DNA from 4 places in the Spongiactinospora sp. 9N601 genome. Region 2 is predicted to be linked to each of the others. Evidence: riboswitches for the same ligand, from Rfam matches in the RefSeq annotation. Region 2 holds a riboswitch; each other region holds the start of a gene.
The links. Region 2 has a riboswitch for cobalamin ahead of ACH34R_RS17275 (CbtB-domain containing protein). Riboswitches for the same ligand answer to the same signal wherever they lie in the genome.
Positions count from the first base shown of each region.

Region 1: linked by a shared signal. The riboswitch ahead of bluB (5,6-dimethylbenzimidazole synthase) and the one ahead of ACH34R_RS17275 (CbtB-domain containing protein) in region 2 are both predicted to bind cobalamin.
Region 3: linked by a shared signal. The riboswitch ahead of cobN (cobaltochelatase subunit CobN) and the one ahead of ACH34R_RS17275 (CbtB-domain containing protein) in region 2 are both predicted to bind cobalamin.
Region 4: linked by a shared signal. The riboswitch ahead of ACH34R_RS11855 (putative cobaltochelatase) and the one ahead of ACH34R_RS17275 (CbtB-domain containing protein) in region 2 are both predicted to bind cobalamin.

Region 1 is NZ_JBIRBB010000008.1:306,524-311,541, reverse strand. Features, by position in the region: gene ACH34R_RS21385 (TetR family transcriptional regulator) at 1-9, shown strand, start outside; gene ACH34R_RS21380 (glycosyltransferase) at 2-1,339, shown strand; gene bluB (5,6-dimethylbenzimidazole synthase) at 1,350-1,979, opposite strand; cobalamin riboswitch at 2,011-2,210, opposite strand; gene ACH34R_RS21370 (HPP family protein) at 2,281-2,757, opposite strand; gene ACH34R_RS21365 (beta-propeller fold lactonase family protein) at 3,328-4,380, opposite strand; gene ACH34R_RS21360 (hypothetical protein) at 4,429-5,018, opposite strand, start outside.
Region 2 is NZ_JBIRBB010000006.1:482,410-487,427, reverse strand. Features, by position in the region: gene ACH34R_RS17300 (ABC transporter permease) at 1-845, shown strand, start outside; gene ACH34R_RS17295 (alpha/beta fold hydrolase) at 948-1,790, shown strand; gene ACH34R_RS17290 (hypothetical protein) at 1,819-2,007, shown strand; gene ACH34R_RS17285 (histidine phosphatase family protein) at 2,038-2,583, opposite strand; gene ACH34R_RS17280 (CbtA family protein) at 2,592-3,389, opposite strand; gene ACH34R_RS17275 (CbtB-domain containing protein) at 3,399-3,587, opposite strand; cobalamin riboswitch at 3,621-3,750, opposite strand; gene ACH34R_RS17270 (serine/threonine-protein kinase) at 3,984-5,018, shown strand, end outside.
Region 3 is NZ_JBIRBB010000004.1:436,745-441,762, reverse strand. Features, by position in the region: gene cobN (cobaltochelatase subunit CobN) at 1-2,804, opposite strand, end outside; cobalamin riboswitch at 2,839-3,028, opposite strand; gene ACH34R_RS11835 (precorrin-3B synthase) at 3,041-4,153, shown strand; gene ACH34R_RS11830 (precorrin-8X methylmutase) at 4,150-4,770, shown strand; gene cobJ (precorrin-3B C(17)-methyltransferase) at 4,776-5,018, shown strand, end outside.
Region 4 is NZ_JBIRBB010000004.1:442,857-447,874, reverse strand. Features, by position in the region: gene cutA (divalent-cation tolerance protein CutA) at 1-267, opposite strand, end outside; cobalamin riboswitch at 1,141-1,274, shown strand; gene ACH34R_RS11855 (putative cobaltochelatase) at 1,345-3,447, shown strand; gene cobO (cob(I)yrinic acid a,c-diamide adenosyltransferase) at 3,453-4,055, shown strand; gene ACH34R_RS11845 (cobyrinate a,c-diamide synthase) at 4,049-5,018, shown strand, end outside.

The sequences.
Region 1 (5,018 bases), on a different contig from region 2:
TATGCGTAAGAACTTCCTGTTCGCCACCTGGGCCGGCGGCGGAGCCGTGCCGCCCACCCTCTCGGTCGCCCGCGCGCTGCGCGAGCGCGGCCACGGCGTCCGGGTGCTGGGCGACAGGTCGCTGCACGACGAGGTGGCCGCCACCGGCGCGGAGCCGATCACCTGGACGACGGCGCCCCAGGGCGACACCACCGACCCGGCCGGCGACCTCCTCAAGGACTTCGAGGCCCGCACGCCGATGGGCGCATTCGCCCGGCTCCGTGACCGTTTGGTCTGCGGCCCCGCGGCGGACTTCGCCCGCGACACCCTGGCCGAGCTGCGCGCGCATCCGGCTGACGTACTGGTCACCGACTTCTCGCTGCTCGGTGCGATCACGGCGGGCGAAGCGGCCGGAATCCCGGTGGCCGCGCTGGGGACGACCCTTTACCCCTTCCCCGCCCCGGGCGCGCCGCCGTTCGGTCCCGGGCTCAGGCCCGCCACCGGTGTCCTGGGGCGGCTGCGCGATCGGCTCCTGACAGAGATGATCACCAAGCCGTGGGCCAAGGGACTGCCCGCGCTCAACGCCGCCCGTGCCGCCAACGGTCTCCCGCCCGTCGATTCGGTCATCGACGCGTTCGGCCGCGTCGACCGGTTCCTCGTACTGTCGCCGCGGGCGCTGGACTACCCTGGCCGGCGGTTCCCGCCCTACGTCCGCCACGTCGGGCCGCGGCTCGACGACCCCGCGTGGGTCGGGGAACTGCGACTGCCCGAGGGGGAGACCCCACTGGTGCTGGTCAGCCTGAGTTCGACGTTCATGAACCAGCGCGAGCTGCTCCAGCGCATCGCCGGCGCCCTCGGCCGGCTGCCGGTACGCGGGCTGCTGACCACCGGCCCGGCAGTGGACCAGGCAACGGTCCACGCGCCCGGCAACGTCCTGGTCACCTCGGTCGCCCCGCACAACGCCGTGCTCCGCCACGCCGCTGTGACGATCACGCACGCCGGCCACGGGACGGCCGTCAAGTCCCTGGCGGCGGGTGTGCCCATGGTGTGCGTACCGCTCGGGCGCGACCAGGGCGAGGTGGCCCTGCGCGTCGCCCTCGCCGGAGCAGGGATCACCCTACGCAGGAGCGCCTCACCCGGCACCATCGCCCGCGCGGTCGGCCGGGTCCTGCACGACCCGTCCTACCAGCGCCAGGCGCGGCGCCTGGCCGCCGAGATCGCCGCCGAAACGGCGACCGACCGAGCCGTCACCGAACTCGAAGACCTCACCGCGACGACGCCCGGACCTGGATCTGGGTCCGCGCCCGGACCGCTGACGCACTCGCCCGGATCCGTACGGAAATGCCCGGTGAGTGGATGACGGACGATTCCTACTGAGCTCCCCAGCGGTCGTGATGGACGGCGGCCTGAAGTGGGCGGCGGTGGCGCCAGCCGTGTCGTTCCAGGTCGGGGTCGCCTTCGAGGTGGGTGACGGGGCCGAGGCACAGCCAGGCGACCGGGCGGACCTCGGCGGGGATGCCGAGCAGGTCCCGCACGAAGGGCTCGCGATAGAACGACACCCACCCCACACCGAGCCCTTCGGCGGTGGCGGCCAGCCAGAGGTTCTGGATGGCCAGGCACACCGAGTACAGGCCGGCGTCGGCGATGGCATGGCGGCCCAGCACGGCGGGGCCGCCTCTGCCCTGGTCATAGGTGACCACGATGGACAGCGTCGACTCGCGCACCCCGTCGATCTTGATGTGGGCGAACCGCCGGGCGGCCTCGGCGTCGAGGGTGGCGGCGTAGGCGGCCCGTTCGTGCTGGACATGTTCGTGGAAGGCGGCGCGGATCGCGGTGTCGCGTACCACGATGAAGTCCCACGGCTGGGACAGTCCGACGCTGGGGGCGGCGTGCGCCGCCGTCAGCACGCGGTGCAGCACCTCCTGCGGCACGGGCGCGCCGGTGAACTGGCCGCGCACGTCGCGGCGGCGGTGGATGACGTCGTACAGATGGCTGTTCATGGGCAGGCTCCCGCTGCATGGCCCCCATCAGAGGGGGCGGTGGGCGCGAGGCCGGTCTTCGGACTCCCGGATCAACGCCTGACCGCCCGCCTTCCCGGCCCTTACGGGCCAGTGGCCGTGCTTCGCACCTGGGCGGCGACTTCCCGGTCACCGCGGCGGGCCCGTGCCGGAATCACACCGGCTTCCCGATTCTCCTCGCGATCGCGAGGCACCTCGCAACAGTTCGCCGAGCAGTACCGTACCGTGACGACCCGCACCGCCGCCCAGGGGCCCCGAGTTCGGCCCCGGAGCCCGCCTCCGGTCAGGCCCTTGCGGCCACGGGCAGTACCGGCTCCAGCCGGAACATGCCCGTGACCATCTCCGCCGCGTCCTCCGCCGGTCGTGTTCGCCCGGCCACGGCGTCCAGGACATCGACGGTCGTGATCATGCCGATGAAGGCTCCGCCCGCCGCCATGACCGGTACGGCGTCGCAGCCCGCGTCCCGCATCACCGTCGCGACGTGCGGCAGGGACGCGTCCTGGCGGACGTGGGGGATGCGCCGCCCGGTCAGCAACCGGCGCAGCGGTGTGCGGGACTGCGCCTCCGGCCCGCCCGTCCAGGACGCCGCCAGGTCCTCCTTGGTGAGGATGCCCAGCAGCAGGCCGTGCTCGTTCACCACCGGCAGGTGGTGGATGCCCGCCCGGCGCATCAGTTCCCAGGCCATCAGCGGGGACTCCTCCGGCCGGACGATCACCAGGGCCCGGCTCATCACCTGCCCGGCGGTCAGCGTCTCATCCATGGTCATCCCCCTTTCAACGCGGGCCAGGTCCAGGTCCCGGACCCAGGCCGGGTCCTCGCCGTGGTCGCGGGCCCGCAGTCGATGTCGTTGAGCATCGCCATGTCCAACGGCGTGGTGGTGGTCCCCCCCTTCTAGTACCCGCGTACGTGCGGATTGTCGTGCCCGTGGCGGCGGCATCCGATCCCGCGGCATGGCCCGGTGCGCCGCGTGCGCAGTATGATCATCGGCAGGCGGCCCGTGGGATCGCTCGTCGCGACGGTGTCCATGCCTCGACCCTCCCTTCGCCCCTTCGCGGGCGGAGGCGGGGGTAGGGACCAAGGTCCCTAGCTCAACGTACGCCTCCCGTGCGGCTGCCGCTGTCCGGGCCCGCCGGCTCCGGTGCCCGCGCCACGCCCGCCGTCGCCGGCCGTAACCGCATCCATCCGATCGTCGATGATCACCCGGCTACGGCAGGCGGGCCCGCCGCTGCGCAGCGATGTGGTGACCGGCCCCGCCGGCAACCTGGTCGAACTGTTCCAGCCCGCGGCCCCCCGCGCGGGAGGTGTGGTCCCGCGCGGGCTGTGGGCCGGGTCAGTGGGCCAGGGTGAGCACCGAGACGCTGTGGGAGCCGGTGTTGGTGAGGTACAGGAACCTGCCGCCGGGGCCGGAGGCGGTGTAGCGCGGGTCGTCGCCGACGGCGACCTCCCCCAGCACGGTGTTGGTGCGGGTGTCGAAGATGTTCACGGTGTCGGAGCCGGAGTTGGCGACATAGGCGATGCGGTTGCCGGTGTGCAGGGCCAGGCCGCGTGGGTTGGTGCCCACGGTGATGGTCGCGGTGACGGTGTTGCGGCGGGCGTTGATGACCGAGACGGTGCCGCCGAGGGTGTTGCTGACGTAGACGGTACGGCTGTCCGGGGTGACCAGGACCCCGCGGGGTTCATCGCCGACGGCGATGGTCGCGGTGACGGTGTGGGCGGCGGTGTCGATGACTGAGACGGTGTCGGAGTCGGAGTTGGCGACGTACGCCGCACGTCCGCTGGGGGTGAAGGCGATGCCTCTCGGGGACAGCCCGACGGCGATGGTGGCGGTGACGGTGTGGGTGGCCGTGTCGATGACGGTGATCGCCCCGGAGCCGGTACTGCTGACGTAGGCGAAGCGGCCGTTGGGGGCGATCGCCACCCCGCGGGGGGCGTCGCCGACCGGGATGGTCTTGATGACCTCGCGGCGCGCGGTGTCGATCACGGACACGTCGTCGGAGTCGCGGTTGGCGATGTAGGCGAACGCGCCCTTGCGGACGAAGCCGACACCGTAGGGGAAGGTGCCGACCGGGATGGTGTCGATCTCGGTGCGGCGGCGTACGTCGATGATCGAGACGGTGTTGGAACCGGCGTTGGTGACATAGGCCTGGCGCCAGCCGGGGGCGAAGGCGACCATGCGGGGGTTGAGGCCGACGTCGATGGTGGCCAGCACCACGGGGCGCACCGAGCCGGGGTGGGCTCCGGACGCCGCGCCGGGAAGGGCACCCACGGGCGCGGCGACCGCCGCGGCCGGTGCGCCGGTGGTGGCCAGCACGGCGCAGGCCAGGATGGCGGGCAGGAGGCGGCGGGCGAGGCTTCGGCGGGGACCGGGACGGTCAGGTGACATGGATGCTGTGACCTTTCGTGAAGGGGGATGCCCCAGGCCGGGGCCGGGTCAGGCGGGGGCGCCGGAGGCCGGGGTCGGTGGGGACAGCGGTTCGGTGCGGCCGCTGTTCCGGTCGCGGGCCAGGGCGTAGGCGGCGGCGCTGATGTACAGCGCGACCGGAAGTACGTAGTCGCCGTCGCGCTCGACGAACTGGAACCACTCCTGGCCGACCAGCGGGCGCAGTAGTTCGGTGCCGAGCTTCCAGACCAGGACGAACATCAGCAGCGGACGCCACGGTTTGAACAGGATCGCCAGGCCGAGCAGGATCTCGAAACCGCCGACCAGGACCATCAGGTTGGCCGAGTCCACGGTGGCCGGGCCGATGCCGAAGAAGGCGAAGAAGTCGTACCAGTAGCGCTTGTGCTCGAAGGCGCCGAAGCCGCCGTGGCCGATCAGCAGCAGGGCCAGGCCGCCGCGCATGGCCCAGTGGATGGCGATGAGGGTGCGGTCGGAGATGGCGGCGGGCTCGTCCACGCGCTCCAGCCAGCGGCGCAGGGACCAGCCGCCCCAGCCGGCCATGATCAGCAGTGCCAGCGGCATGCCGTAGTTGCCGCCGCGCTCAAGGAACTCCCACCAGCCTTCGCCGACGGTAGGGCGGA
Region 2 (5,018 bases):
TGAACATCCTCAACCAGAGCGCCACACTGGCCATCGTCGCCGGCGGCCTGACCCTCCCCCTGGTGGCGGGCAAGTTCGACCTCAGCTTCGCCGCGGTGGTGAGCCTGTCCGGCATCCTCGCGGTCGGCTTCCTGGAGCGCAGCGGTCTTCCGTGGTTCGCCGCCATACTGCTCGCCCTGGCGGCTGCCGCGATCATCGGGCTGGTCAACGGGCTGCTCGTGGCGCATCTGCGCATCAATCCGATCGTCGCCACCCTGGGCACCAGCACCATGCTGCTGGGCGTCAACTACGCCTACTCCAACGGCACGCCCATCACGATTGAGCCCGGCCCCTTCACCGACATCGCGCGTGCGTCGGTGCTGGGCGTCCCCGCCCCCATCATCCTCACGGCGATCGTTCTGGGCGGTCTGTGGGTCGCGCTGAACTTCACGCTGCTGGGACATCACATGCAGGCGGTGGGCACCAACCAGGTGGCCGCCCGGATGGCCGGCGTCCGGGTCGCCCGCATCACCGTGATCGCCTTCGCGGTCTGCGGGGTGTGCGCGGGCCTGGCGGGCATCGTGCTGGCGGCGCGCATCGGCAGCGGGCAGGTCACGGCCGGCGACGGCTACCTGCTGAACGCGTTCGCGGCCGTCTTCCTCGGCGCGTCCGTGCTCCGGGACGGCGATTTCCACATCATGGGCACACTCGTGGGCGTTCTCATCGTCACGGTCACCTTCAACGGACTGTCCCTGCTGGGTGCCCAGTCCTACGTTCAGTTCCTCTTCCAGGGCGGGATCCTGGTGGCCGCCACGGCCTTGAGCAGTACCAGCCGTCGCATGCTGCTCGCCTCGGTACGGCGCTGATGGTTCGCCCCGCCCTAAAGAATCCGCCGTCGCCTTCCTCGACGCCCGCCTGGCCCGGGCATGAGCACCCGTTTGCATCCCACAGTTGTGAAAGGCACCACTATGAGCAGCATCGAAACCGAGAAGCGGATCAAGGTCAACGGAACGGAGCTCTTCGTTCGCGACACCGGAGAGGAGAATCTTCCCGTCGTCCTGGCTCTCCACTCGCTGTTCCTCGACGGCCGCATGTTCGAGGGCTTCAAGGACGCCGCCGCCGGCAAGTACCGGGTCATCCGCCCCGACTTCCGGGGCCAGGGTAAGAGCGCGGCGGCCGAGGGCGACCTCATCCATCTGGACACGGTCACCGCCGACGTCATCGCACTGGCCGAAGCCCTGAATCTGGAGCAGGTGCACCTGCTGGTGCAGTCCATGGGCGGCGACGTGGGCTTCCGGCTGGCGGTGGCCCGGCCCGCACTGGTCAAGTCGATGATCGTCCTCGGCTCGTCCGCCTGCTCCGAGCCCGCCGATCAACTGGTGGTCTTCCGGGAGTGGGTCGACAACGTCGGCCGGCAGGGGTTCGTCGGTGACGTGCTCCAGGAGACCATGGAGATCATGTTCGGTGTAACGACCCGTAACGACCCCGCCAGGCAGGACATCGTCAAGCGGTGGGAGTCACGGATCGCTGAGGTCCCGAAGACCCTGCGCCCCGCCATGGCGGGTGTCATCGAACGCGGCACCGCCGTTCATCTGCTTCCGCAGATCAGCGTCCCCGTCTTCATCGTCTCCGGCGAGGAGGACAAGCCGCGTCCGGTCCCGTGGCAGAACGAAATGGCCGAGCACCTGCCGAACGCCACCTTGTGGCGCCTTGAGAAGATCGGTCACAGCCCCATTCTGGAAGCGCCGGACGTCGTCCTGCCCCGCCTGCTCGACTTCCTCGGCCAGGTGGAGAAGTCCGATGGCAAGTGATCAGGATCACCCGTCTGAAGGGATCACCATGAGCAGGCCGGAGTTCTTCGCCACTCCCGGGTACGGCGAGACACAGCTCGCCAACATGCACTACTACCAGGCGGTTCGCATCGGCGACCGCGCACCCATCTGGACCGAGACCGGTGTTCCCGCCCTCGGCGCCCCGAAGATGCGCGTCGAGATCCGCGTCACCGCCATCATCGGGCGCGACGACTGACGTACACACCGCCTGAGCGGCCGGCCCCGCTCAAAGCCTCCGGTTGACATAGGCGATCCGCCAGCCGCTCGGTGTCGCGGTGAGCCCGGTGATGGACAGCGGAGCGAGGTCGATGCGGGCGGTGCTGAGCGGATCCGCCCCCAGGGCGTGGCCGAGCGCCGCTCTGATGGTGCCGGCGTCACAGATGGCGACCTGTTCCGGCTCCTCTCGTACGGAGTCGAGCCAGCCGGCCACCCGCGACGCGTGCACGGCCAGGGACTCGCCGCCGTGCGGAGCGGCGGCGGGGTCGGTGAGCCAGCTCATCAGCGCCTGCGGCTCCTCCTGCGCGACCTGGTCATAGGCAAGGCCGCGCCATCGGCCGTAGTCGGCCTCCCTGAGGGCGGCAGCGGGGAGCGCCTGCAGTCCCATGGCACGGGCGGTCTGCCGGGCGGCTTTGCCGGGCGCCGACCACACCAGGGAGGTCGTCGTGAAGCGCAGCGAGGCGGCCTTGGCCAGACCGGCCGCGTCCGCGTCCTCATCACCGGGGAAGCGGGCCGCCCGCATCCCCGGCGTCGTGGCGTGCCGGACGAAGAGCACCCCAGGGTTCAGCTCGGTGCCGCGGCGGCCGGAGCGGGCGCGATGGTACGCCTCGCCGCCCGGTCGCTCAGCCAGCCGAACAGCACGCCGAACGCCGTCCAGAAGACGAGCTGGGTGCCGATCGAGGCGAGCCGGAACTCCCACAGCAGCGTGGCCGGGAAGCCCTCGGGCACCTCGTCGACCGTGGGCAGCAACCACCATGCGGCCACCACCGGCACGAGGAACGCGACGAGCGCCGCCACCCGACGAGCCCACGGATCCCCGGTGACCCGGCGGGCGGTGACCACGGCGATCACGGTGGCCGCCAGGCCGACGAGGATCATCACCACATAGAGCAGGGTGCGGCTGTTGATGGTCGCCGGATCACCCACGGCGGGGGGATTTGCGGGATATTTCACGAACGGCACGAGGATGATCGCGGCGAACGCCGTCCCGGCCATGACCAGTGCGAGCCGTCCATCGGACGTCGGCCCGACCGGCCCGCCCCGACCAGCTCGCCCAGCTCGCCCGACTCGTCCGCGAAGACCCGCGAACACCAGCGCGAAGATGCCGCCCACGGCGAGCCCGTAGAGGCCGGTGGCCAGGAAGAGACCGGCCTTCTGCGCGGGCCTGCCGACCACGGCCTCCTCGCCGTGGCCGTGTTCGGCCTCCTCGGCGTGCTCAGGAACCGCGGCCCGCGCGGCGGCCTCCTCCAGGGCGATGGCGTCGTCCACCCGCGGTTCCCCGAATGCGAAGGCGAAGCCGCCCGTGACAAGTCCGGCCAGCAGCCCCACGAGCAGGCCCCTGACCAGCAAAGTGCGTACCACACTCGGCCCCTAGTGGCAGGGCACGCCGAGCAGGTGCCGCCCGTCGTGCATGAGTTCGTGCAGGAACGCGCCGGTCTGGGAGACCGCGCCGTTGTCCATCAGGACCAGGTACGCGACGAGCAGGAGCACAGGTACGGCCGCCAGCCAGGGGCGCAGCCGGGGAAAGGGAATGCTGGACGGGGTGGACAAGCCACTCATTTAGCGCCTCCTCAGGGTCACGCGTCCCATCTCACGAGGTCACGATCGTCAAGCGACCTGGCTCCCGGGATCTGCGTCCCGGATACAGTGGCGCGTCCGCACCGGCATCTCACCGGATTTCCCTTGAACAATCGTGAAGTCAACCGGAACGTATCCCGCCTCCCCGGTCGCGTCAACACGGATCAAGGAAGTGCATGCTGCTCGCCGTCGTGCATTTTCGCTATAACGCTCGGTCACCACCGGTTGGGGCACTTCTACGTGGGGTGCGAAAGGGCGCAACGACGGCTCCGCTGATCGTGTCGTTACCCTGGCCGCCGAGTTGAAGGGCCATTAGCCTGTGCGGTGATGAGTGTTGATGGGCTGCTTCCAGGCGATCCGCGACACATTGGGCGTTATGTGGTTAAGGGGCGGCTGGGCGCGGGCGGCCAGGGTGTCGTCTACCTGGCCGACGCGCCGGACGGCGCCCAGGTGGCCTTGAAGGTCATCAAGGCGGAGGTCGGCTCCGATGCCCGCCGTCTGTTCGAGCGGGAGTTCGCCGTTCTGCGGCGCGTCTCCAGCTTTTGCACTGCGCAGGTGCTCGATGCCGATGTGACGGCCGACCCCCCTTACATCGTCAGCGAGTATGTCGCCGGCCGTTCGCTTTATGCATTCGTCGCCGAAAACGGGCCTCTCGTGGGAGCCGATCTGGACCGTCTCGCGGTGGCGACGGCCACGGCCCTCATCGCGATCCACCGCGCGGGTATCGTCCATCGCGATTTCAAACCGCAGAACGTCCTGTTGGGGCATGACGGCCCACGCGTCATCGACTTCGGCATCGCCCGTGTCCTCAATGACGGTGCCGCCCTGGCCAGCGCGCTCGTGGGCACCCCCCGGTACATGGCCCCCGAGCAGATCAGGGGCGAGGCGTTCGGCCCCGCCGCCGACATCTTCGCCTGGGGGGCGACCATCGTCTACGCCGCCACCGGCCGCTCCCCGTTCGAGGCCGGCACGCTTCCGGCGGTTTTGCACCGTGTGCTGCACGAGCAGCCCGACCTCGGCTCTCTTCCCGATCATCTCCGCTCTCTGGTAGGACGCTGTCTTTCCAAGCAGGCCGCCGATCGTCCCACGGCGTCCGAACTCCCGCTGGCCATCATGGACCTGGGCGCCGGGCCCCGGACCGAGCCGGCGGCGGACGTACCGATGGCCCCGGCGGAGCGGGCGAGACCGCGCAGGAGATGGCGGCGGCGGGCGATGCTCGGGGGAGGCGCGATCGTCACGGCGGTCGCTCTGGCGGCGGGCGCGGTCTGGTGGGCGCGAGTGCCGGAGCGAACGACGAACACGAACGCCGCGACCGCCACCAAGCCGGCCACGGCCAACGAGCCCCCGGGATACTCCCTGGTAGCGCTGGGCGCGGCGCGCACGGCCTTCGAGGCGTGGTACAGCCTCGACCAC
Region 3 (5,018 bases), on a different contig from region 2:
CGCACGAAATTCTCCCCATCCGTTTCTTCCAGAGAAGCGACCAGCCGTACCGCGTCGTCCAGCATGGCCACCACATGCGGAAACGCGTCCCGGAAGAACCCGCTGATCCGTACCGTCACATCGATACGAGGACGGCCCAGCTCGGCGAGCGGGATCGGCGCGAGCCCGGTCACCCGGCGGGACGCCTCATCCCATTCCGGGCGTACGCCGAGCAGCGCCAGCACCTCCGCCACATCGTCGCCCGCCGTGCGCATCGCGCTGGTCCCCCACACCGAAAGGCCCACCGAACGCGGCCACTCGCCGGTGTCGGCGCGGTAGCGGGCGAGCAGCGAGTCCGCCATGGCCTGCCCGGTCTCCCAGGCCAGCCGGCTGGGCACCGCGCGGGGATCGACGGAGTAGAAGTTGCGGCCGGTCGGCAGCACGTTGACCAGGCCGCGCAGCGGCGAACCGCTCGGCCCGGCCGGGACGTAACCACCGTCGAGCGCGTGCAGCAGGTTGCCGATCTCGTCGGTGGTGCGGGCCAGGCGGGGTACGACCTCGGTCGCGGCGAAGGCCAGCACGCGCATCACCTCGGCGGGAAGTCCGGCGGCGACCTCGGCCGCCGCCTCCGGCCGCCAGCCGCGTTCGTCCATGCCGCTGACCAGGGCGCGCGCGGTCGCCTCGGCGTCGTCCACGGCGGCCAGCCCGGCCGTACCGTCCTCGGCCAGGCCCAGCGCCTCGCGCAGGCCGGGCAGGCTCTCCCGGCCGGACCACATCTGCCGGGCCCGCAGCATGGCCAGCACCAGATCGATCCGCTGCTCCCCGGCCGGGGCCTCGCCGAGCACGTGCAGGCCGTCACGGATCTGCGCGTCCTTGACCTCGCACAGCCAGCCGTCCACGTGCAGGATGAAGTCGTCGAACTCGCTGTCGTGCGGCCGGTCGTCCAGCCCGAGGTCGTGGTCGAGCCGGGCGGCCTGGATCAGCGTCCAGATCTGCGCGCGGATGGCGGGCAGTTTGGCGGGGTCCATCGCGGCGATCGTGGCGTGCTCGTCCAGCAGTTGCTCCAGCCGGGCGATGTCGCCGTAGGTGTCGGCGCGGGCCATCGGCGGCACCAGGTGGTCCACCAGTACGGCGTGCGCCCGCCGCTTGGCCTGGGTGCCCTCCCCCGGGTCGTTCACCAGGAACGGGTAGACCAGCGGCAGATCGCCGATCGCGGCGTCGGTGCCGCAGGCGGCCGACATGCCGGCGGCCTTGCCCGGCAGCCACTCCAGGTTGCCGTGCTTGCCCACATGCACCATCGCGTGCGCGCCGAACTCCGCCGACAGCCACCGGTACGCGGCCAGGTAGTGGTGGCTGGGCGGCAGGTCGGGGTCGTGGTAGATGGCGATCGGGTTCTCCCCGAACCCGCGCGGCGGCTGGACCATCACCACCACGTTCCCGGCGCGCAGCGCGGCGAGCACGATGTCCCCTTCGTGGACGAACAGCTCGCCGGGCGGCGGTCCCCAGTGCCGCTCGATGGCCTCCCGCAGGTCGCCGGGCAGGGTGCGGTACCAGGTCTCGTAGACGGCGGCGGGGATGCGGACCGGGTTGCCCGCCAGGTGTTCCTCGGTGAGCCAGTCGGGGTCCTGGCCACCGGCCGCGATCAGCGCGTGGATCAGCGCGTCGCCGTCCTGCTCGGCCACGCCGGGGAAGCCTTCGCCCAGGTCGTAGCCCGCTTCGGCCATCCTGGCGAGCAGCCGCACGGTGCTCCTGGGGGTGTCCAGGCCGACCGCGTTGCCGATCCGGGAGTGCTTGGTGGGGTAGGCGGACAGCATCACCACGATCCGCCGCCCGGCGGGCGGGGTGTGCCGGAGCAGGCCGTGCCGTACGGCGATGCCCGCCACCCGCGCGGCCCGCTCGGGGTCGGCGACGTAGACGGTCAGGCCGTCCCGGTCGATCTCCTTGAACGAGAAGGGCACGGTGATGATCCGGCCGTCGAACTCCGGGATCGCCACCTGCGAGGCCGCGTCCAGCGGGGACAGGCCGTCGTCGTTGTCCTCCCAGGCCCGGCGGGTGGAGGTCAGGCAGAGCCCTTGCAGGATCGGTACGTCCAGGGCGGCCAGCGCACCGACGTCCCATGCCTCGTCGTCGCCGCCCGCGCCCGCCGTGGCCGGGCGGGAGCCGCCCGCCGCCAGGACGGTGACCACGAGCGCGTCGGCGGCGCGCAAGGTGTCGATCAGTTCGGGCTCGGCGGTGCGCAGCGAGGAGCAGAAGATCGGCATGGCCTGGCCGCCGGCGTCCTCGATGGCGGTGGCCAGGGCCTCGACGAATCCGGTGTTCCCGGCCATGTGGTGGGCGCGGTAGTACAGGACGCCGATCACGGGGCCGCTCTTGGACCGGGCAACGCGCTCCAAAAGGCCCCAGGTGGGAGCGGGGGCGGGCGGGGCGAATCCGTGGCCGGTCAGCAGCACGGTGTCAGACAGGAAGGCGTGCAGTTCGGCCAGGTTGGCCGGGCCGCCGTGGGCCAGGTAGGCGTGCGCCTCGGCGCAGACGCCGCCGCTGACGGTGGAGAGTTCCATGAGTTCGGCGTCGGGGGCCTGCTCGCCGCCGAGTACGACGACCGGGCGCGGCCCGGCGAGCAGGGCATCCAGCCCTTCCTCCCAGGCCCGCCGCCCGCCGAGCAGGCGGACCACGACGAGGTCGGTGCCCTCCAGCAGCGCGGGCAGGTCGTCCGGGGTCAGCCTGGCCGGGTTGCCCAGCCGGTAGGCCGCGCCACCGGCGCGGGCGCTGAGCAGGTCGGTGTCAGAGGTCGAGAGCAGCAGAACGGTACGGCTGTCGCCAGGCACAGCACGGTCCTCCCTCGGGGTCCTCGCCCCGGTAGCGGGTGTCGCGACGGCAGGAGTCTCCTGGCTCCCGGATCAGCGCTCACCCCGGCCTTCCCACCCGTCGCCGGGCAGTGGCCTTGCGGTTGGGGGTCGCTCCCCGGTCACAGTGGCGGGACCGCGCCGGTTTCACACCGGCTTCCTCCCATTGCCATCGCCTACCGGAAGCCTACGACAGAAGTGGCGTTACCATCCAGATCGTGTCCAAAGCCGACTTTTCTGGCCGCATGCGGCCGGATGCGTGTCCGGGGGCGCTCCAGGTGCACGAGGCGGCCGACGGGCCGCTCGCCCGGGTGCGCCTGCCCGGCGGTGCCATCACGTCCGCCCAGCTCAGCGAGCTGGCGGACGGCGCGGCGGAGCTGGGCGCGGGGGTGATCGAGCTGACCTCCCGGGCCAACGTCCAGGTACGCGGGCTGCGCTCCCCCGCCGCCTTCGCCGAAAAGATCGCCGCCGCCGGCCTGCTGCCGTCGGCGGCCCACGAACGGGTGCGCAACATCGTGGCCTCCCCGCTCGGCGGCCGTCGGACCGGGCTGGACACCCAGCCCGTGGTGGCGGCCCTTGATCGGGAGCTGTGCGCGGTGCCGGAACTGGCGTCCCTGCCGGGCCGCTTCCTGTTCGCGGTGGACGACGGCACCGGAGACGTCCTGAACCTCGGCGCGGACATCGCCTGGAACGGGCGGTTGCTGCTGGCGGGCATGGACGCGGGGCTCACCGCCACCATGGAGGAAGCGCCCGGCCTCATGATCGCCGCCGCCCGCGCGTTCCTGGCCGAACGCACCGACTCCTGGCGCATCGCCGAACTCCCCGACGGCCCGGCCCGCATCGCCCGCCACCTCGGCGGCACGGCGGGGGACTCGCCGGCCGCACCGGAGGGCCGGGAACTCCGGGCCGGACGGATCATCCAACGTGACGGACGGGTGGCGCTGTCGGCGGTCGTACCGCTGGGACGGCTGACGGCCGCCCAGGCGCGGGTGATCACCGGTACGGTACGCCTCACGCCCTGGCGGACCATTGTGCTGCTCGACCTGGACCCCGCCGAGGCCGGCCAGGTCGAACAAGAACTCAACCGGGCCGGCCTGGTCACCGACCCCGCCTCACCGTGGAACGGCGTGAGCGCCTGCACCGGCAGGCCCGGGTGCGCGAAGGCGCTGGCCGACGTGCGGGAGGACGCCCGCCGCTGGGTCGGTACGCTGGCCGCCCCCGCCCCTGCCCCCGTCCACTGGTCCGGCTGTGAACGCCGGTGCGGACTCCCCCGCGGCCGGGTCGTCCAGATGACCGCCACCCCGGCCGGCTACCACGAGAGGACCCCGTGACCGACTACCTGCGCGACGGAGCCGAGATCTACCGGCGTTCGTTCGCGACCATCCGCGCCGAGACCGACCTCACCGGCGTCCCGCCCGAGATCGCCCAGGTGGCGGTACGGATGATCCACGCCTGCGGGATGACCGACCTGGTCACCGACCTGGCCTGGTCCCCCCACGTGGTGACGAAGGCCCGCAAGGCACTACAGCAGGGCGCGCCCGTGCTGTGCGACGCGCGGATGGTCGCCTCCGGCGTGACCAGGAGCAGGCTCCCCGCCGCCAACGACGTGGTCTGCACCCTCGCCGACCCCGCCGTGCCCGCGCTCGCCGACAAGCTGGGCACCACCCGCAGCGCCGCCGCCCTCGAACTGTGGCGGGACCGCCTGCCCGGTTCGGTGGTGGCCATCGGCAACGCGCCGACCGCCCTGTTCCGGCTGCTCGAACTCGTCACCGAGGGCGCGGGCAGGCCCGCCGCCGTGCTCGGCATCCCGGTCGGCTTCATCGGCGCGGCCGAGTCCAAGCGCGCGCTCGCCGAGAGCGACCTGGACCACCTGGTGGTACACGGCCGCCGCGGCGGCAGCGCGATGACCGCGGCGGCGATCAACGCCATCGCCTGCGAGAAGGAGTGAGCGGGTTGACCGGACGTCTGTACGGGGTCGGGCTCGGTCCCGGGGACCCCGAGCTGATCACCATCAGAGCGGCCAGGCTGATCGGCGAGGCCGACGTGATCGCGTACCACGCGGCCCGGCACGGCCGCAGCATCGCCCGCTCGATCGCGCTGCCGTACCTGCGCGAAGGGCAGGTCGAGGAGCTGCTGCTCTACCCGCTGACCACGGAGACCACCGACCACCCCGGCGGGTACCAGGGCGCGCTGGAC
Region 4 (5,018 bases), on a different contig from region 2:
GATCGATGTGAACGTGACTTCCGGGTTGTCCCATGGATGGCGCTCCACGAGGTGAGCTTCGAGCGCCGGATAGCTTTCCCGGGTCGACTTGAGCACGACTTGCCATTCCTCGGCCTCACCGAGCTCGCCTTGATGCCAGAACACCGAAATCGCCGGGCCGAATACCTGACCCGAGGCGGCAAGCTTCGACTCGACCGCTGAACGGAGGAGGGCCAAGGCGGCGTCCCGGCCGGCTGTGGTCGTCGACACCTGAACAAAGTCCGTCATGCTGGAACTCTAGATCTCTGCCCAACAAGCGGCTGTCCTCCCCTGAGGGCACCGCGTACAAGTATGGCCTGCACCTTCAGTGATGTCCGGGCAATGGAGGATCTTGCGGGGTGTACTGAATAGGTGCCACAAGCTGCTCAAGCGTGATGTCTGCCGCTGTCCTTCATCTCAAGGTGGACATCCCGCCGCTATTAGGAGAGATGCGGGGTGCGCAGCGTTGTCCACAGGCTGTGCATGTCTGACCGGCGTGCCCGTCACCATCCTTCGCTTTGGGCGCTGACCGTACGCCGTACACAGTGTGGGTGCAGCGAAGGTCACGGGGCCGTTGGAAGTGAGGATTCCCAGTAGAGAGCGGGATACGAACATGCCGGTGGCGCAAGCGTCGGGCGAAGCCCGACATCAAGAACACGACTGAGCGAAGCGAAGGCCATTGAGCGCGCGACAGCGCGGCCCCGCCGAAGGCGGGGAATCGGCCCGGGAGGGGCGATTGTTACGGCGGGAAGCGGCCAACGGTGGGGGGGTTTGGAAGAAGGCCGTTTAGCCGGTGCCTGGTACGGCGAGTAGGCAGGGCGCACGCGAAGGGCCGGGCACAGGGCGTTACCGAGCACGGCGGGGCGGCGAGAGACGGCTTGCCGTACGTCGGGCGAAGCCCGACATAGAGAACACGGCTGAGCGAAGCGAAGGCGATTGAGCGCGCGACAGCGCGGCCCCGCCGAAGGCGGGGGCATCGCCCCGGAGGGGGCTACGTCGGGCGAAGCCCGACATAGAGAACACGACTGAGCGAAGCGAAGGCCAGTGAGCGCGCGACAGCGCGGCCCGGCCGGAGGCGGGGGTGGGGGGCGTCGGGGGTGTGTCGTGTATTGACGCGAACGGGAGGAAAGGATACGTTCCGGTAGATTTCACGGTCGTCCAAGGGAAATCCGGTGAGATGCCGGTGCGGACGCGCCACTGTATCCGGGACGTCGAACGATCCCGGGAGCCAGGTCGCTTGGTGGCCGTGACCTCGTCAGCGGGACGCGTCATCCCAAGGAGGCCGAACATGCGCGCAGTGACCACGCCCACAAGCTCCCCGACCTGATGGTCGCCTATCCGTTCAGCGCCGTGGTCGGGCTCGACGACCTGAAGCTGGCGCTGGTGCTCAACGCGGTCTCCCCCCGCGTCGGCGGCGTGCTCGTGCGCGGCGAGAAGGGCACCGCCAAGTCCACGATCGTACGCGCCCTCGCCGCCCAGCTCCCGGCCGTCGTGGTGGTGCCCGGCTGCCGGTTCGCCTGCGACCCGGCCGCGCCCGACCCCGACTGCCCGGACGGCCCGCACGATCCCGCAGCGGAGGGCGTCCGCCGCCCGGCCGCCCTGGTGGAACTGCCGGTCGGCGCGTCGGAGGACCGCCTGGCCGGTTCGCTGGACGTCGAGCGGGCGCTGACCGAGGGGGTCAAGGCGTTCGAGCCGGGCCTGCTGGCGGCGGCGCACCGGGGCGTCCTGTACGTGGACGAGGTGAACCTGCTCCACGATCACCTCGTTGACCTGCTGCTGGACGCGGCGGCGCTCGGCACCTGCTACGTCGAACGCGAGTCGGTGTCGGTACGGCACGCGGCCCGGTTCCTGCTGGTCGGCACCATGAACCCGGAGGAGGGCGAGCTGCGCCCGCAGCTCCTGGACCGGTTCGGGCTGACCGTCGAGGTCAGGGCCTCGCGCGACCCCGGCGAACGGGCCGAGGTGGTACGCCGCAGGCTCGCCTTCGACGCCGACCCGCACGCGTTCGCGGCCCGCTGGGCGGCGGAGGAGTCGGCGCTGGCGGAGCGGATCGCCGCGGCCCGGGACAGGCTTACCGGAGTACGGCTGCCGGACGCCCGGCTGCGGCAGATCGCCGAGGTGTGCGCGGGCTTCGAGGTGGACGGCCTGCGGGCCGACCTGGTGACGGCGAACGCGGCGGTCGCGCACGCGGCATGGCGGGGGCGGGACGCGGTGACCGTCGAGGACGTACGCGCGGCGGCCCGGCTGTCGCTGCCGCACCGGCGGCGGCGTGACCCGTTCGACGCGCCGGGATTGGACGAGGCCCTGCTGGACGAACTGCTGGACCGTACGTCCAGGGACGAGGGCGACGAGGGCCCAGAGGACGACCCGCCGGGCGGCGGCCCCGAAGGTGGCCAGGACCCGGACCGGCCGCAGGATGCAGGACCGGGCCAGGAGAACGGGCGCGGGGATTCCCAAGAGCAGGAGGACGGACGCCGGGATTCCCAGGAACAGAAGAATGGGCGCGGGGATTCCGGGGCGACAGGTTCCCATTACCCAGAGCCCGCAAGGCCGGGTTCCGGCGAAGCGGAGGCCGGGGAGGTGGACTCTGGGGAGCCGGACGCGGGGGCGGACTCTCCGGAGGCGAGGGCGCAGGAGCAGGTGGCCGAGGTGGCCGCGCCGTACCGGGTGCCGTTGCTGGCCGCCCCCGGCGTCGGCGCCGGCGCGGCCGGACGCCGTTCACGATCAAGGTCCGCGCACGGCCGCGGCACCGGTTCCCGCCGCCCGCGCGGCACCCAGGTCCACGACCTGCACATCGCGGCCACCGTACTGGCCGCCGCCCCCCACCAGCACGACCGCGGACGCGCCGGCCCCGGCCTGGTCCTACGCGCCGACGACCTGCGCGAGGTCGTACGCGAGGGCCGGGAGGGCAACCTGGTCCTGTTCGTCGTGGACGCCAGCGGCTCGATGGCCGCCCGCCGCCGGATGACCGCCGTCAAGACCGCCGTACTCAGCCTCCTCCTCGACGCCTACCAGCGGCGCGACAAGATCGGCCTGGTCACCTTCAGGGGCACCGAAGCCACGGTCGCGCTGCCCCCGACCTCCTCGGTGGAGGCGGGCGCGGCCCGGCTGCGCTCACTGCCCACCGGCGGACGCACGCCGCTCGCGGCCGGGCTGGCCCGCGCCGCCGAGGTCCTGCGCGTGGAGAAGCTGCGCGACCCGGCCAGGCGTCCGCTGCTGGTGCTGGTCACCGACGGCCGCGCCACCACGAACGGCAACGACGTGGACCGCGCCGCCGACCTTCTGAAGGGCACCGCCGCCGTGGTCGTGGACTGCGAGAGCGGCCCGGTACGGCTGGGCCTCGCCGTACGGCTGGCGGCCCGCCTGAACGCCCGCCTCCTCCCCATAGAAGCCCTGGCCGAACTAGGCCACCACAGAAAGGCGAGCTGAGAAGCATGCCGCAGGGCAAGCCCGCCGTCATCCCCGACGACGGACTCACCACCAGGCAGCGCCGCACCCGCCCGCTGCTGATCGTTCACACCGGCCCGGGTAAGGGCAAGTCCACCGCCGCCTTCGGCATGGCGCTGCGCGCCTGGAACCAGGGCTGGCCGATCGGGGTGTTCCAGTTCGTGAAGTCCGCCAAGTGGCGGATCGGCGAGGAACGCGCCCTTCGCGTACTCGGCGACAGCCCCGAGGGCGGCCCGGTGACCTGGCACAAGATGGGCGAGGGCTGGTCGTGGATCCAGCGCGCCGGCACCGAGGACGACCACGCCGCCCAGGCCCGCGAGGGCTGGGCGCAGATAAAACGCGACCTGACCAGCGAGACCTACCGCTTCTACGTACTCGACGAGTTCACCTACCCCCTCAAATGGGGCTGGCTGGACCTCACCGACGTCCTGGACACCCTCACCCAACGCCCGGGTGACCAGCACGTCGTGATCACCGGCCGGGACGCCCCCGCCGAACTCATCGAGGCCGCCGACCTCGTCACCGAAATGGGCAAGATCCGCCACCCCATGGACTCCGGACAGAAGGGCCAGAAAGGCATCGAGTGGTAGCCCTGACCACACCCCGCCTGGTCATCGCCGCCCCGGCCTCGGGCAGCGGCAAGACCACGGTGGCCACCGGCCTGATGGCCGCGCTGCGAAAGCGCGGCCTCACCGTCTCCCCGCACAAGGTCGGCCCCGACTACATCGACCCGGGCTACCACACGCTGGCCGCCGGCCGTCCCGGCCGCAACCTGGACCCGTGGCTGGTCGGCGAGGACCTGATCACTCCCCTCTTCCTGCACGGAGCCGCGGACTGCGACATAGCGGTCGTCGAAGGCGTGATGGGCCTGTTCGACGGCCGGGGTTCGACCGATTTCGCCTCCACCGCGCACGTCGCGCGCCTGCTGGCCGCCCCGGTGGTGCTGGTCGTGGACGCGGCCCGGCAGAGCGCATCGGTCGCGGCCCTGGTACACGGCTTCGCCACCTTCGACCCGCGAATCCGGCTCGGCGGGGTGGTGCTGAACCGGATCGGGTCCGACCGGCACGAGGAGGTGTGCCGGGAGGCGATGGCCGCGGCCGGGGTGCCGGTACTCGGCGCGATCCGCCGCGCCGACGACGTGGCCACGCCCTCAAGGCACCTCGGGCTGGTGCCCGCCGCCGAACGCCGCGCCGACGCGCTGGCGGCCGTGGACGAACTGGCCGCGCTCATCGACCGCTCCTGCGACCTGGCCGCGCTGCTCGCACTGGCCCACTCGGCACCCCCGCTGACGGCCACCCCCTGGGAGCCACCGCACCACGAATCCCAGCAAAAGCCCATAATCGCCGTGGCAGGCGGAGCCGCGTTCACCTTCGGCTACACCGAACACGCCGAGCTCCTGAGCGCCGCCGGCGCGGACGTCGCCCCCTTCGACCCGCTACACGACGAGAAACTGCCCGACGGCACCGCCGCCCTGGTCATCGGCGGCGGCTTCCCCGAGCTGTACGCGGCCGAGCTGGCCGCCAACGAGCCGCTGCGCGCCCAGGTCGCCGCCT